2 regions of the Nonomuraea rubra genome follow, and region 2 is predicted to be linked to the other one. Evidence: riboswitches for the same ligand, from Rfam matches in the RefSeq annotation. Region 2 holds a riboswitch; the other holds the start of a gene.
The links. A riboswitch is a leader RNA that binds a small molecule or an ion and turns the genes downstream of it on or off. The one in region 2 is predicted to bind cobalamin.

Region 1 (4,206 bases), 980 kb from region 2:
TGCCCCTCCCTCATGTACGGCAGAGCGATCGAACGGGCGATGCTGCGGCCGTGCCTGGCGGCGTGGTACGCGATCACGTCCGCCTCACCGATCAGCCTGGCGGTCTTGACCGTGACCAGCTCCGGGTCACCGGGGCCGAGCCCGACCCCGTACAGGCGTCCCTTCACCATGATCACTCCGTCTCGTTCGCGACGGCGTTGACCGCCGCCGCCGTCATCGCACTGCCGCCGCGGCGACCGTGCACCACCAGGTGTTCCAGGCCACTGGCGGCCAGCGCCTGCTTGGACTCCGCCGCGCCGATGAACCCCACCGGGATGCCCAGCACCGCCGCCGGCCGTCCGGCGCCCTCCTCGACCAGCTCCAGCAGCCGGAACAGGGCGGTCGGCGCGTTCCCGATCGCCACCACCGCGCCGTCGAGGCGGTCGCGCCACAACTCCAGCGCGGCGGCGCTGCGCGTGGTGCCCAGCTTCTCCGCCAGCTCCGGTACGCGGGGGTCGGGGAGCGTGCACACCACTTCGTTGGCGGCGGGCAGCCTGCGCCTCGTCACGCCCGAGGCGACCATCATGGCGTCGCACAACACGGGCGCGCCCCGGCGCAGCGCCTCGCGCGCCCGCACCACGACGCCGGGGGACCAGGCCAGGTCGGTGACGAGGTCGGTCATGCCGCAGGCGTGGATCATCCGCACCGCCACCTGGGCGACCTCGGGCGGCAGGCCCGTGAGGTCGGTCTCGGCGCGGATGGTCGCGAACGAGCGCCGGTAGATCTCGGCGCCGTCGCGGAGGTAGTCGGTCACGGGTGCCCTTCTCGGTGGCTGGGTCGTCATGGCCGCCTTGCCTGGTGGCCGCTGCCGGTTGTGGTCGCTGCTCGGGTTGTCTCTGGAGGGCGGCGGTTGACGGTGGTCCTTTTCGGGAGCCGGCCGCCGGTGGTGGTTCTCGCTCGGGCTGCCGCCGGTGCTGGTCCTCACTCGGGTTGCCGCCGGTAGCCGTCGGCGGTCGCGATCAGCTCGACGACCCGGCCGCGGGGCAGGCCGCAGCGCCGCTCGCAGCCGGCCCAGTGGACGGGCGTTCCGGGGGCGCGGTCCAGGCCCTCCACCCAGCGCCGCGCGTCCGCCTGCACGTCCGCCAGCGCCTTCGCGCAGCCGGGGCGGCCGGTGCAGGCGGTGACGCCGGCCCAGGGGGAGGCCGGGTCGGTGATGAGGCCGGCGCCGGCGAGTGCCCGCTCGGCACGTTCGGCCCCGGCGGGGGAGAGGTCCAGCGACACGGCGGTCCGCCACGGGGTGAACCGTACGGCCGGGCCGCTGTCGGCGAGGGCCCGGACCTGGGCGGGCGTCAGCCTGCCGAGCGGCACCAGTACCTCCAGCGCCACCCGCCCGTCCCGCTGCACCAGCCGCCCGGCCCGCCGCCCGCCGGTCGTCTCCTGGGCCGTCGGTTCAGCGGCTGGGCCGGGGGCCGGTCCCTGGGGTGTTGGTTCGGCGGCTGGGCCGGCGGTCGGTTCTGGGGACGGTGGTGCGGCGGGTGGTGCGGACTTGAGCGCGCGGGCGGCCGGGTCGGCGGTCAGGTGGGCGGCGATGCGGGCCGGGCCGTTCTCCAGCTCGTGGATGCGCCAGGCGCGGGGAGCGCCGTCCGGGCGCAGGTCGAGGAACGCCTCCGCGGCGGCGATCATGAGCGGTACAGCGGACTCCGGACCGCAGGTCAACCCGGTGTCCCGGCCCGCCAGCAACAGCCGCCTTTCACCGGCCTCCTCGCGAGTGGGCGGCCTGCCGCAGATCCCGGCCGCGTACGTCACATCCGCCCCGAGCCCGGCCACATCCCCCGACCCGTCATCCACCGCGAACAGGAACCGCCCCGGCAGCCCCGCCAGCCGGGGCAGCCCGCACAGCGCCCGGTCCAGGGCCTCCGCCAGGGCGAGCGCGTCCAGCGACCCACCGGCGCCCCGGCCGCTCAACGGCGAGGCGACGATGTTGCGGACACGTTCGTGCTCGGCCGACGGCAGCAGCCCGGCCGCGGCGAGGTGCCCGGCGAAGGCGGCGGGGGAGTGGAGGCCGCGTACCTGGACGTTCGCCCGCGAGGTGAGCTCGATCACGCCCGAGCCGAACGTCTCGGCGCCGTCCGCGAGCGCATGGAGCTGGGCGGCGGACGCCGCGCCGCCGGGCAGGCGGACCCGGGCCAGCGGGCCGTCCGCGGCCTCGTGTACCTGTAGCGCGCCCGGACAGGCGTCAGGACGGATCCGTCCGGAAAAGTCGGCTATGGACACGAAGAGGATGGTAACGCCAGTTCTGGTGGAGGCCGGTCGTGCCGTAGTCTCCTGGTAGGCGATGGCAATGGGAGGAAGCCGGTGCGAAACCGGCGCGGTCCCGCCACTGTGACCGGGGAGCGAACCCCACCGCAGGCCACTGCCCGGCGACGGGTGGGAAGGCCGGGGTGAGCGCTGATCCGGGAGCCAGGAGACTCCTGCCGTCGTGTCACCCGCGACCGGGGCGAGGACCCCGAGGGAGGAATGCTGCCGTGCCTGGCGACAGCCGTACCGTCCTGCTGCTCTCGACATCGGACACCGACCTGCTGAGCGCCCGCGCGAGCGCGGCCCCGTACCGGCTGGCCAATCCGGCCAGGCTGGCCGCCGGCGACCTGCCCGCGCTGGTGGAGGGTGCGGACCTGGTCGTGGTGCGCCTGCTCGGCGGGCGGCGCGCCTGGGAGGAGGGGCTGGACGCGCTGCTGGCCGGCCCGAGGCCCGTGGTGGTGCTGGGCGGGGAGCAGGCGCCGGACGCGGAGCTGATGGAGCTGTCCACGGTGAGCGGTGGCGTCTGCGCCGAGGCGCACGCGTACCTGGCCCACGGCGGGCCGGCGAACCTGGCCGAGCTGCACGCCTTCCTGTCGGACACCGTGCTGCTGACCGGCCACGGGTTCGCGCCGCCCGCGCGGACGCCGTCCTGGGGGAGGCTGGAGCGGGCGGCCAGAACGGGCCGGCCCGGCACCCCGGGGTACGAGCCCGTGGTGGGGGTGCTCTACTACCGGGCGCACCACCTGGCGGGCAACACCGCGTTCGTGGAGGCGCTCTGCGCGGCGATCGAGGACGCGGGCGGCCGGGCCATGCCGATCTTCTGCTCGTCCCTGCGCACCGCCGAGCCCGAACTGCTCGACGCACTCCGGGCCGCGGACGTGCTGGTCGTGACGGTGCTGGCGGCGGGCGGCGCGCGTCCCGCCACGGCCGCCGCGGGCGGCGACGACGAGGCGTGGGACGTGGGCGCGCTGGCCGCGCTCGACGTGCCGATCCTCCAGGGCCTCTGCCTGACCACCAGCAGGCAGGCGTGGGAGGAGAACGACGACGGCCTGTCGCCGCTGGACGCCGCCTCGCAGGTGGCGATCCCCGAGTTCGACGGGCGGATCATCACGGTGCCGTTCTCGTTCAAGGAGATCGACGAGGACGGGCTGACCGTCTACGCCGCCGACCCCGAGCGGGCCGCCCGGGTGGCCGGCCTCGCCGTACGGCACGGGCTGCTGCGCCACGTCCCGCCCGCCGGGCGGCGCCTGGTCGTGATGTTGTCGGCGTACCCGACCAAGCACTCCCGCGTCGGGAACGCCGTCGGCCTGGACACCCCGGCCAGCACCGTACGGCTGCTCGCCAGGCTCGCCGAGGCAGGGTACGACCTGGGCGACGGCTTCCCCGGCGTGGCCGAGCAGGACGGCGACGCGCTCATCCACGCGCTGATCGCCGCCGGCGGCCAGGACCAGGACTGGCTGACGGAAGAGCACCTGGCGGGCAATCCGGTACGGATCTCCGCCGCCTCGTACGAGCAGTGGTACCGCACGCTGCCCGGGGACCTGCGGGCCGCGATGGAGCGGCACTGGGGGCCGCCGCCCGGCGAGCTGTTCGTGCACGACGGCGATCTCGTGCTGGCCGCGCTGCGCGCCGGGAACCTGGTCGTCATGGTCCAGCCGCCCCGCGGCTTCGGCGAGAACCCGATCGCCATCTACCACGACCCCGACCTGCCGCCCAGCCACCACTACCTGGCCGCGTACCGCTGGTTGTCGGCCGAGTTCGGCGCGCACGCGATGGTGCACGTGGGCAAGCACGGCAACCTGGAATGGCTGCCGGGCAAGTCGGCGGGGATGTCCGCCGCGTGCGCCACCGACGCGGCCATCGGGGACCTGCCGCTGGTGTACCCGTTCCTGGTGAACGACCCCGGCGAGGGCACCCAGGCCAAGCGGC
Region 2 (4,206 bases):
TGGTCTGGGCGATGCGGGTGGCGGGGCGGGAGCGCAGGTAGTACGTGGTCTTCAGGCCCTGCTTCCAGGCGTAGGCGTACATCGAGGAGAGCTTGCCGATGGTGGGGCTGGCCATGAAGAGGTTGAGCGACTGCGACTGGTCGATGTACGGCTGGCGCGCGGCGGCCAGGTCGATGAGCGCCTTCTGCGGCAGCTCCCAGGCCGTGCGGTAGAGCACCTTGAGGTCGTCGGGGACGCCGGGCAGCGCCTGCACCGAGCCGTCGGCCCGCTTGAGGTCGTCGCGGAGCTGCTGCGTCCACAGCCCCCGGGCCTGCAGGTCGGCCACCAGGTACCGGTTGACCTGGAGGAACTCGCCGGACAGGGTCTCGCGCTTGAACACGTTGGACACCTGCGGCTCGATGCACTCGTAGCAGCCGGCGATGGAGGCGATCGTGGCCGTGGGCGCGATGGCGATCATGAGCGAGTTGCGCAGGCCGGTGCGGGCGATCTTCTCGCGCAGCGCCTCCCACTGAGGGGACGAGGTGGTGTAGTGGTCGGGGTGCAGGACGCCGCCGGACGCGCGGGTGTCGGCGTACGACGGGTGCCGGCCGCGCTCGGTGGCGAGGTCGGCCGAGGTGTCGTACGCGGCCAGCGCGATCTCCTCGGAGATCCTGGTGGACAGCTCCAGCGCCCGCGGCGAGTCGAACGGCAGCCGCAGCGCGAAGAACACGTCGGCCAGCCCCATCAGCCCGAGCCCGATGGGCCGCCAGCGCTTGTTGGCCGCCTCGGCCTCGGGCGTCGGGTAGAAGCCGAGGTCGATGGTGCGGTCGAGGAAGCGTACGGCGGTGCGCACGGTGCGGCGCAGCCGCTCCCAGTCCACCTCGCCCGCCACCAGGTGGGCGGCCAGGTTGATCGAGCCGAGGTTGCAGACCGCGGTCTCGCCGTCGCTGGTGACCTCCAGGATCTCGGTGCACAGGTTCGACAGGTGGATGACGTTCTCGGGGCGGGCGGTCTGGTTGGAGGTGCGGTTGGCGGCGTCCTTGAACGTCATCCAGCCGTTGCCGGTCTGGGCGAGGGTGCGCATCATGCGGCCGTACAGGGTGCGCGCCGGGATCTGCCTGACATATCGTCCCTCGGCCTCGTAGGCGCGGTATCTCGCCTCGAACGCCTCCCCGTACAGGTCCGTGAGGTCGGGCGTCTCCTTCGGGTCGAACAGCGACCACATCTCGTCGGCCTCGACCCGGCGCATGAACTCGTCGGGCACCCAGTTGGCCAGGTTCAGGTTGTGCGTACGGCGGGCGTCCTCGCCGGTGTTGTCCCGCAGCTCCAGGAACTCCTCGATGTCGGCGTGCCAGGTCTCCAGGTAGACGCAGGCCGCGCCCTTGCGCCGCCCGCCCTGGTTGACCGCGGCCACGGACGAGTCGAGCGTGCGCAGCCAGGGCACGATGCCGTTGGAGTGGCCGTTCGTGCCCCTGATGAGGGAGCCGCGCGAGCGCACCCGGGTCCAGGAGATGCCGATGCCCCCGGCGTACTTGGACAGCCGCGCCACCTGGCCGTACCTGTCGTAGATGCCCTCCAGCTCGTCGCGCGGCGAGTCGAGCAGGAAGCAGGACGACAGCTGCGGGCGGCGCGCGCCGGAGTTGAACAGGGTGGGCGAGCTGGGCAGGTACGACAGCGTGGACATGAGCCCGTACAGCTCGGCCGCCTCGGCGACGGTCTCCGACAGCCCGCAGGCCACGCGGAGGAAGAAGTGCTGCGGCCGTTCGAGCACGTCGCGGGTCTCGGGGTGGCGCAGCAGGTAGCGGTCGTAGACCGTACGCAGCCCGAAGTACTCGAACCGGTCGTCGGCCTCGTCCGAGATCAGCGCGTCCAGCTCGGCGGCGTGCGCGGCGACGAACGCGGCGAGCGCGTCCTGGATCAGCCCGGCCGCGTGGGTGGCCGCGATCGACTCGGAGAACGAGCGCACGCCGTGCCCGGCGGCCTCCTCGGCGATCTCCTCGGCCAGCAGCCGGGCGGCGACCCGCGAGTTGGCCGGGTCGGCGATCACCCGCGCGGCGGCCTCCTCGATGGCCAGGCGGCGGTCAACCTCGACGATCTGAGTCACGTTCGCTCTCCTCATCCCCGTGAGGGCACGCGAGAGCACGGCGGCACGCCATCGGCATGCCGCGTCGCGCTCCGGCCCACCCTCGAGACCCTGAACACTTCACGCCGGGCAGCACCCGGCATGCCGCTGGCAGGTCTTCGGGCTCGCGGGCACGCTCGATGGCACCTACTGGCCGCCGCTTCCCGGATCTCTCCAGTGCGAATGACGGCGGTCGTTCCCGCTCACCGCTGCGGGGCAGCCCCGGAATCGCACCGGGTTCCCTTTTGCTCCGCCTCCTGTGAGGCGAACCAGCGACGAGCAGGATCCTACATCTAGTGGCCGTTCCCGCAACTACCCCAGCATGTTGTGGCTTTGGTGGAGTCGAGGAGGCCGAGGTCCCGCAGCACGGCGCGGGTGCGGGCGATCTCGGTGCCGAGCCAGCGGGCGAAGTCGTCGCCGGCGAGCGGGATCGGGATCCAGCCGGCGGCCAGGCAGGCCGCCTCCCACGCGCTGGATCCGATCACCTCCTCGCACATGCGCACGGCCTGCTCGCGGCTCTCCGCCGGCATGTCCTCGGGCCCGAACGCGGCCGTCCAGTCAGCGAAGTCCACCCGGACGCCGCACTCCAGCAGCGTCGGCACGTCGAGGTCGGGCACGGGGCGGGCCGAGGAGACCGCGAGCGCCCTGACGCGGCCGCGGCCGATGGCGGTGCGCCAGTCGGCCAGCGGGCCCGCCGCGGCGACCGCCTTGCCGGAGAGCAACGCGGAGGCGGCCTCGCCCAGCCGGGGGTAGCCGGAGTAGTCGACCCGCCTGCCGTCCGCGCCGATGGCCCTGGCGATCAGGCCGAACAGCAGGTGGTCGGGCTCGCCCTGCGGCCCGCCCACCAGCAGGGTCTGCTGGGGGCTGGCCAGGAGCCGGGCGGCGAAGTCGCCGAAGTCCCGCAGGGGCGAGCGCTCGGGGACGACCACGACCTCGATCTGGCCGCTGAGTCTGGCCAGCGGGGTGGCGGTGTCGAGCAGGCTCTGGGTGTTGTTCAGCTCGGCGGCGGCCAGCGCGGGCAGGCCGCTCACCGTGATCGCGAAACCGGTGCCCGCCACCGGCCCTCCACCGACCGTGGGACCACCCTCTGCCGGACCGCCACCCGTCGGCCCGCCACCCGACGGACCGCCACCCGACGGACCGCTGCCTGCCGGGCCGCCGCTGGTCGGGCCGCCGGTCGGGCCGGTGCCGGTCGCCGGGGTGCCGCTGATCGCGTGGCTGACGGCCGCCGCGAAGCCCGCCGAGCGGGCCGCGCCGGCGAACGCCTTCCCCACGGGGGCCCAGCGGCGCCCCGCCGTGGTGATCGAGAATCCGGTACGCAGCACGTTCCCCGCCCGCTCCGTGCCGCAACCGGCCACGCAGGCGACGGCGCCGAGCCCGCAGGCGAGGAACCGCCGCCGGCGCATGTACTTCTCCCTCGAATCCCCCATTACTCTAGGTTATTAACCCATTACCCGACGCTCTACACGGGGATCATGGTCAACGCTCAAAACCGCCATTTTTGGCGATTTTTCGTGATTTTCAGGCTTAAGTGGTTTTCTTTCCCACCCCGGCCATCAGCGACGACGGCAGCGACCAGTCCCCCACCAGCTTGGGCCGGTCCGGCCGCCAGTCCGTGGCCTGGACGAGCCCCGGCGGCTCCAGCGGCCACCCCCCGAAGAACGCGCGGATCTGCCCCGGCGACCGGTCGGTCCCGCCACCGGCCGTCGAGCCCCGGTAGACCCCCCTGGCCCGCTCCTCGTCCTCCAGACCCCCCAGGGTCGTGGCGTGCGTGATCACCAGGAAGCCGCCCGGCGCCAGGCGCTCGCGCAGCACGGCCACCGCCCGCTGCGGCCCCGCCGAGTCCGGCAGGAAGTGCAGGATCGAGACCAGCAGCACCGCGATCGGCCGGTCGAGATCGAGGAACTCCCCTGCCCTGGCCAGCACGTCCTCGGGATCGAGCAGGTCGGCCTGGACGAAACGGGCCCTGCCCGGCGAGTGCCGGAGCAGGGCCGTGGCGTGTGCGGCGACAACGGGGTCGTGATCGACGTAGACGACCCTGGCCTCGGGCGCCACCTCGTGCGCGCTGCCCTGGGTGGGCAGCCCGCTGCCGAGGTCGAGGAACT

Region 1: linked by a shared signal. The riboswitch ahead of cobN (cobaltochelatase subunit CobN) and the one ahead of HD593_RS16185 (ribonucleoside-diphosphate reductase subunit alpha) in region 2 are both predicted to bind cobalamin.

The regions. Positions count from the first base shown of each region.
Region 1 is NZ_JACHMI010000001.1:4,532,777-4,536,982, forward strand. It holds gene cobJ (precorrin-3B C(17)-methyltransferase) at 1-170, opposite strand, end outside; gene HD593_RS20685 (precorrin-8X methylmutase) at 173-823, opposite strand; gene cobG (precorrin-3B synthase) at 961-2,253, opposite strand; cobalamin riboswitch at 2,270-2,472, shown strand; gene cobN (cobaltochelatase subunit CobN) at 2,505-4,206, shown strand, end outside.
Region 2 is NZ_JACHMI010000001.1:3,552,468-3,556,673, reverse strand. It holds gene HD593_RS16185 (ribonucleoside-diphosphate reductase subunit alpha) at 1-2,083, opposite strand, end outside; cobalamin riboswitch at 2,195-2,390, opposite strand; gene HD593_RS16180 (Bug family tripartite tricarboxylate transporter substrate binding protein) at 2,395-3,531, opposite strand; gene HD593_RS16175 (SAM-dependent methyltransferase) at 3,629-4,206, opposite strand, start outside.